Regions from separate parts of the Pseudoalteromonas sp. S3178 genome, predicted to be linked through region 2. Evidence: riboswitches for the same ligand, from Rfam matches in the RefSeq annotation. Region 2 holds a riboswitch; the other holds the start of a gene.
The links. Region 2 has a riboswitch for lysine ahead of lysC (lysine-sensitive aspartokinase 3). Riboswitches for the same ligand answer to the same signal wherever they lie in the genome.
Positions count from the first base shown of each region.

Region 1 (3,644 bases), on a different contig from region 2:
CCATGTTTGTATATTCATCTAAAATTGTTTCAATAATATGATTACGAGGGATCACTCGAGGATTAGCAGCTCGCATAATTTCATAAGAACTGTTATCTGTTCGACTTTTCCAAAGCTGTGCCCATTGCGTTAATGGCTCAGGTATTACAGATTCACCCTTTAATGACTCAGTAAGGGCATCAAAGGTGTTGGTGTAATCAAGCTTATATTCTTGAAATAAGAGTAATAACTTACTTACTAATTCAACATCGTCTTCATTATGACCCGCTAAACCTAGTTTTTGTGCCCACATTTGATTGTATCTATCGTTAAATAGCATTGAGAACTGGCTGATTATGGGCGTCATTAAGTTTACAGCTTGCTCGTCATCGTCATTAATAAGCGGTATTAAACTCTCGGCTAAACGAGCGCAGTTCCAGCTCGCTATGTTTGGTTGATTACCAAATGCATAACGCCCTTGCTTATCAATAGAGCTAAATACGGTATCAAAATCAAATACATTCATCATCGCACACGGGCCATAATCTATGGTTTCACCGCTTACTAGCGTGTTGTCGGTATTCATAACGCCATGAATAAACCCGACTCTCATCCAGCTAATTATTAAGTCTAATTGGTTTTTTATCACCGCATCTAAAAAGGCTAAGTAACGCTCTGGCCCGGTTATGTTAATTTCAGGGTAATGGCGCTCAATGGCTGTATCGGCAAGCTTTTTAAGACCCTCAGTATCCCCTTGGGTAGCTAAATATTGAAACGAGCCAACTCGAATGTGACTACTTGCTAAACGAGTAATTATTGCACCTGGCTGAGGGGGATTACGGTAAACCGCTTCTCCTGTGCCTACAACAGCTAAGCAGCGCGTGGTTTTAATACCTAACGCATGTAAGGCCTCACTCATAATATATTCACGAATTGCAGGGCCTAATGCACAGCGTCCATCGCCCCCTCTAGAGTAAGGCGTAGCGCCGGAGCCTTTTAGTTGAATATCCCATAGCTGATTTTTATCGTCGCTAATAGCACCAAGCAAATGCGCTCGCCCATCACCTAAACGTGGTGAAAAGTGTCCAAACTGGTGCCCAGAATAACCCAGTGCCACTGTCTTTACAGATTGCGGCTCGTTGCCTGCAAAAATGCTAGCACGCAGCTGCGGCTCAACATCTAGATTAAATTGCTCAGCTAACGATGTATTCCACAATAGCAACTGCGGAGCAGCAACACTCGATGGGTTATCCTCTATCGCAAAGTTATCTGCTATGTCTGTGTATCTAGGCACTAATTTCATTATTAATCCTCTGCCTTTTGGCGTATGCCAACCCGGTTATCGCCAACGCTATAGGCCACAATTAAACTAAGTTCTTGTAGGCTTAAACCACTTTGCTTTTGCATTTCGTTAAAAAATGCCTGCGCTGCAGTGAGTGATTTTTTAGTTTGTAGCCCACCATCAATAATTTTATGTGCTCTTAGGTAACTTTCTACATCGCGCGAAAGTAAAAATGTATCTTTACCGAGCGCTCTTAAGGCATACGGACCGGTATTCCCACCTAATCGAGCGCCCTGTTTTTTTAAATGCGCCCACAAGCCAATAATATTATCTGTTGGCCACTGAGCAATAAACTTGCTAAAACTGCCATGTTCCTGAGCTATTTCGTGGATCATGTAAGCATTTTCAGGAATCGTTTTCACTTTTTTATAATTACGAATGATGCGCTCATCCGTTGCTTTTTGCTCTAGCATATCGGGCGGCATCATTAGTAATTTATCAACACTAAACTCCCAAAAAACCTCTCTAAAGCCCGGCCATTTGCTGTTTATTACCGACCAATAAAAGCCACTTTGAAATACTTTTCGAGTAAATTCCTCAAGCCAATCGTCGTCACTTAACGTGCTTAACGCTTTTTTAGATAAAGGTTTTGAGAGTAATAACTTAAGCATTTTTTCAGAGCCTTTTCGCTCTACCGCTCGCTTATAAATATCACTAAATTTTTCCATACTTATTAAATACCTCGCTGCTCATAGGGTTAGTGTACGAGAAAAGCAGCCAATACGTAACCACCACTATTTTCGATGAGCTAATCTATATTTAGCAGCTTGACACCTAGACGGCTAAAATGTTTTAATCGCCGCAATTACCCTATTTAAATTGTATTTTGTTAAAGCCTTATTAGTTAAAACAAAATACAAAGGGCTAGAAGAGGTGCGTTATTCAGGTAGCGTATGTTAGGAGCGCAAACTCCAGTGAGCATACGCCAGGGGAATACCGCCGAGAGGTAAACGCTTTTGCGAAGCAATTACTTCGGGCGACTAGGTTGAATCCTAGCGACTGTCACCAAGAGCTGTTTTTTAGCAGCTTATTAGTTTGGTGGAGAGCTTCTGGTCTTAAATAATAAGGCCGTGCGCCCTATTATTTTAAGCCCATTCGCTCTTCGAATACTGTTCGAACGACGTTAATGCGGCTCACATCATAAAGCCCCTTTAATATCTCGAACACCTTATAGGTTCGTAAGAGATGATCAACAACTTCAATTTAGACGACTACGCACTGTGGACAGCGCTTGTAACGCCGTTTGATCAACAAGGTAATGTTGACTACGACACACTGACAACTCTCGTTAGTGAACAAGAAGCCGCGCAAAACGGTATTTTACTCCTTGGTAGTACAGGTGAAGGCTTAGCGCTTACACTTAAAGAGCAGCAAGCCATTGTTGAGCACGTGTGCCAGTTAAAGCCCCGTGTGCCGCTTATGGTTGCTGTGGGCGGTAGCAATTTAGCCCAACAAAAAGAGTGGGTTAGCTACTGTAACCAATTACCTATTCACAGTTACTTACTAGGCTCGCCCCTTTATGCAAAACCAGGTGCTGTAGGGCAAACTCATTGGTACGAAAGCTTATTAAACGTAAGCGCGCACCCGTGTATGTTATACAACGTACCAGGTAGAAGCGGTGTAAGTATTCCGGTGCAAACCATCGAAAATCTACAGGCGCATCCAAAGCTGTGGGCGTTAAAAGAAGCCAGTGGCAACATCACCCAATTTGAAGCATACCGACAAGCTGCGCCTAATTTAGCGCTATACAGTGGCGACGATGCACTTATGCCCTATTTCGCGCAAGCTGGGGCAAAAGGCTTAGTATCGGTTGCGGCAAACGCGTGGCCAAAACAAACGCACGAGTTTGTAAAACGCAGCCTAGGTGGCCAACACCCCAATTTATTTGCTCAGTGGACTCGCGCTATTAATAGCCTTTTTGCTGTTGCAAATCCCATTCCCGTTAAAGTGTTAATGCACCAACAAGGCCGCTTAAGTAGCCCTTTGCTGCGCCCACCTTTAACACATCTTGAGTTAACGCAAACCGATTGCATTACCACTGCAAACGACACCATTTTATCTTGGCATTAAATACAGGTTTTTATAATGAGCTGGTTAGAACTACTAAATAATTTAGAATCGGGCGCAGTACGCGCAGCATCACAAAACGAAAGCGGCCAATGGGAAGCTAACGTAGAAGTAAAACAAGGCATTTTAGAAGCCTTTAAAAATGGCACTAACACTGAGTTTGTAGGTGGTTTTGTAGATAAACACAACCTTGCACCGCAAGAGTTTAGTACTGACGATGGCGTGCGTATGGTACCTGGTGGTTCAAGCGTTCGTC
Region 1 is NZ_PNCW01000006.1:52,905-56,548, reverse strand. Features, by position in the region: gene CWC11_RS01500 (protein adenylyltransferase SelO) at 1-1,282, opposite strand, end outside; gene CWC11_RS01495 (DNA-3-methyladenine glycosylase I) at 1,285-1,989, opposite strand; lysine riboswitch at 2,182-2,378, shown strand; gene dapA (4-hydroxy-tetrahydrodipicolinate synthase) at 2,507-3,391, shown strand; gene CWC11_RS01485 (2,3,4,5-tetrahydropyridine-2,6-dicarboxylate N-succinyltransferase) at 3,407-3,644, shown strand, end outside.
Region 1: linked by a shared signal. The riboswitch ahead of dapA (4-hydroxy-tetrahydrodipicolinate synthase) and the one ahead of lysC (lysine-sensitive aspartokinase 3) in region 2 are both predicted to bind lysine.

Region 2 (3,644 bases):
CTTTATACTTTAACTGTTTATTTTACGCCTCTAATAGGCGGCTATGTATAGCTTGTACCACGGTATCTGACTCGCCCTGCTCTACTAAAAAGCAAAGGTTGTGCTTACTTGCACCATGGCAAATTAAACGAATATTAAACTCTTTTAGTACATTCATTAGGTTCATTTCGTGCTGACGAAGTTGTATTTCTGAGCCAATAAGTGCCACTAACGTTAAGTTGTTTTCAACCGATACATGGCAAAATTCAGCAAGCTTATCTAAACACGCTTGCTCAAGCTCTGGGCGCGACGCATTAGGCGCGTTATCGAGGGTAATGGCTACGCTTATTTCAGAGGTAGTCACTAAATCTACCGATATATTAAACTCACTTAAAATGGTAAACACACGGGCTAAAAAGCCACTTGCCAATAGCATTTCAGGGCTTTTAAGTGTGAGCAAAATTTGGTTTTTACGTTGCGTTACGGCGCGTATACCTGGCTGCTGCGATTTTTCGCGCTCAATCCATGTACCACCGCGCTCTGGCTCACGGCTAGAACCCACAAATACATTAATGTGGCTCCGGCTGGCTGGTAAAATAGTAGCTGGGTGCAATACTTTTGCCCCAAAAGTGGCCATTTCTGCGGCTTCGTCAAAGCTTAAACGGGCAATAGGCGTTGCTTTGGCACATAAACGCGGGTCTGTGCTAAAAATACCCACTACGTCGGTCCAAATATGTACGCTTTTAGCGTTAATCGCCTCAGCAAGTAATGCTGCGCTATAATCTGAACCACCACGGCCAAGCGTGGTTGTTTGGCCAAATTCGTCGCTACCAACAAAACCTTGAGTTACAATTACTTGCTCATCTAATAGCGGAATTAATACTTCTTTAGCCGCTTGCGCTGTGGCTTTAACATTTGGTGTTGCTTTACCAAACTGGCTGTCGGTTTTAAGTACTTTTCGTACATCAAAACGGTCGGCATTTAAGCCTTTTAAACGCAGCACTTGCGCAAATAAGTACGACGATAAGCGCTCACCAAAGCTAAGTAGCTCATCGTGTTGTTGATCAGTTGTTAGTGTTTCAATCGCTAGTGTTTGGAATGCTTTTAATGTTTCGTTAAAACCTACGGCTAAATCGGCATCAAGCGATAACTCATCTAAAATAGCGTGCTGAATGGCTAGCACGCCATCAATGTGTTCTTGGCGCTGCTCTGGGGTAATGCTTGATTTACACAGTGCAACTAAGTGGTTAGTTACGCCGGCACTGGCGCTCACAGCTACAATACGTACGCTTTTATCTGCAACAATAATTTCGCTGCAGCGACTCATCGCTTCAAAATTTGCAACACTGGTTCCGCCAAATTTGGCAACGATGTAATCGGATTTTGCGCTTAACTCTGTTTTAGGCACTGTTTGTGGCGCTGATTGGGTAGTCATTTAGTCTCCTTTCGCGGTATTTTAACCACTAAAAAACAAGAAGAACTTGGCAAAGGAATGCATTTGATGTGTCCGCTGCCAGAAGCTCTCCACCTATATTGGTGACAGTTTTGAGGATTCAGCCCCATAAACCGAAAAACAATTGCGACGTACCATTGTTTTTCTCGGCGAGTACTTCCCTCTTTAATGGTTATGGGCGTTCGTCACCTACCATTAAATACCTAAGTATCGCACCTCTTCTGAATGCTTTATTAACTATTGGCTAATAAAACAAAGCCCCGCTAATTAGCGGGGCTTTGAAAGTTATCGTTTAGACGTCTAGGTGTCAAGCATTTATAGTAAATATTAAACAAAACCACCCATAAAGTAAGCGCCTGCATAACCTACGGTATAACAAATTAATAATTGCAGCGATAATTTAAAGTAACTAGTAAAAGTAAGTGCTTTAAGTTTGCTCATGGCAATAATACCCGCTGCCGAACCAATTATAAGCATTGACCCACCAACACCTGTTGCATAAGTAAACGACAACCAATGTTGCTGGCTCATTACTATATCTGCTTTTAATAGCGCAGCTGTAAGCGGTACGTTATCAACCCCTGCCGATAATATTCCCATTAAATAGTTAGCGTATTCAGGTGCCATTACTGTATATAAATCGGTAAATTTACTTAAAATACCAATTTCTTTTAATGCGCCAACAAGTAAAAGCACACCCACAAAAAACAGTAGCGTGTCGTATTCTATGTCGCGTACAAAATCGATGATATCTTTGTTTATATCTTTTTTGCGCATTAAAAATTGCGCCACTAAAAACATTACCGATAAGCCAAATAAAAACGTTAATAGCGGCGGTACGCTATAAATTACGCTAAGGGTTAACGTACTTACCACGGTTGATAAAAATATGATGGCGATGGTAATGTCGGTTTTTTCTATACGTTTTTTTTGCGAGCCCACAAACTCTATTTGCCCTTTCATACCAATAGAGAGTAAAAGCGCTAATAGCATTACACTTATAAACGCAGGCGCTATAAGCAGTAATAAGTTTGCAATAGAAACCTTGCCGTCCAAAAATATCATTAAGGTGGTTACATCACCGGTTATTAGCGATACACCGCCAGAGTTAACCCCAAACACAATAAGTGTGGCGTATTTAATGAGCTTTTTAGCTTCAAGATTTAGCGACATAACCACGGCAAGTGATATAAGCGTAGCGGTTACATTGTCAGAAATAGACGAAAACAAAAAAGCAAAGCCGCCCACTAAAAACATAAGCTGTCGTTCGCTAATGCTTTTAGGCATTACCCGGTGCACAATGTTTTCAATAAACCCTTTAGAGTTTAAATACGCGACAAAGGTCATGGCGGCCATTAAAAACAGCCACAGTGAGGCTATTTCTAATATATTTTCGTTGAGAAGATGCTGAATAGTTGCTGGGCTTTGCCCATGAAGAGGGTTAACAAAAAGTATAATCCAACAAAGCGTTCCAAAAAAGAGTGTTGTTTTAGCTTTATTTACGTGAATTATATCTTCTATAACGATCAGTAAAAAGGCAATCGCTATTAGGGTTAAAATTATCGAGGGGACCATGGTAGTTAAATAACCTTTGATATAGTTTTAACAGAACGTTCAAATAACTCACATTTGATCGTTCCTAATTTTGGTGCGGATTTTAGCACCACAGATGTGCAAAAACTATTATTAAATGGTCTTAAAAACGAATACTATATGCAGGCAAAATACGTAATAATGAGTCCTTTGTAAGAACTCAATAATAAAATACTAGGATGTTGTAACCTCATATGATCCCAGCTAAAAAGCTGCTTAATACCCTTAGCGAACATTGGGGTGTTTTAGAGCTATTATTTAAACGTTTTAAAATGGCCGATTTTAGCCTAAAAGACGTACAAAATGCCATTAAGCAAAAGCAGCCCACATGGACAAACGAGCGCATATACAAAGAAACAAATCGCTTGCTCAATCAAGATATACTTATTCCATTGGCTAAATCTTCTCAGCTTGAAATTAACCGTGCCATTGCCGATTTTGCGAGTTTTTTATTACAAGAAGAACACCTAGGTTTAGCACAAGAAATTAGCGTTTTGGTTGATGACTTAGCCCGTCTAGGAAACCGACTAGATAACGCCGGCGAAATGGAAGACTTTGACGATTTACGCCGCTTTAGCCGCATTATGGATGATCGGGTGCGTAAAATAATGAAGCTCTA
Region 2 is NZ_PNCW01000046.1:20,988-24,631, reverse strand. Features, by position in the region: gene CWC11_RS13645 (4'-phosphopantetheinyl transferase family protein) at 1-13, shown strand, start outside; gene lysC (lysine-sensitive aspartokinase 3) at 23-1,414, opposite strand; lysine riboswitch at 1,489-1,661, opposite strand; gene nhaD (sodium:proton antiporter NhaD) at 1,760-3,007, opposite strand; gene CWC11_RS13630 (MksB family condensin complex protein) at 3,220-3,644, shown strand, end outside.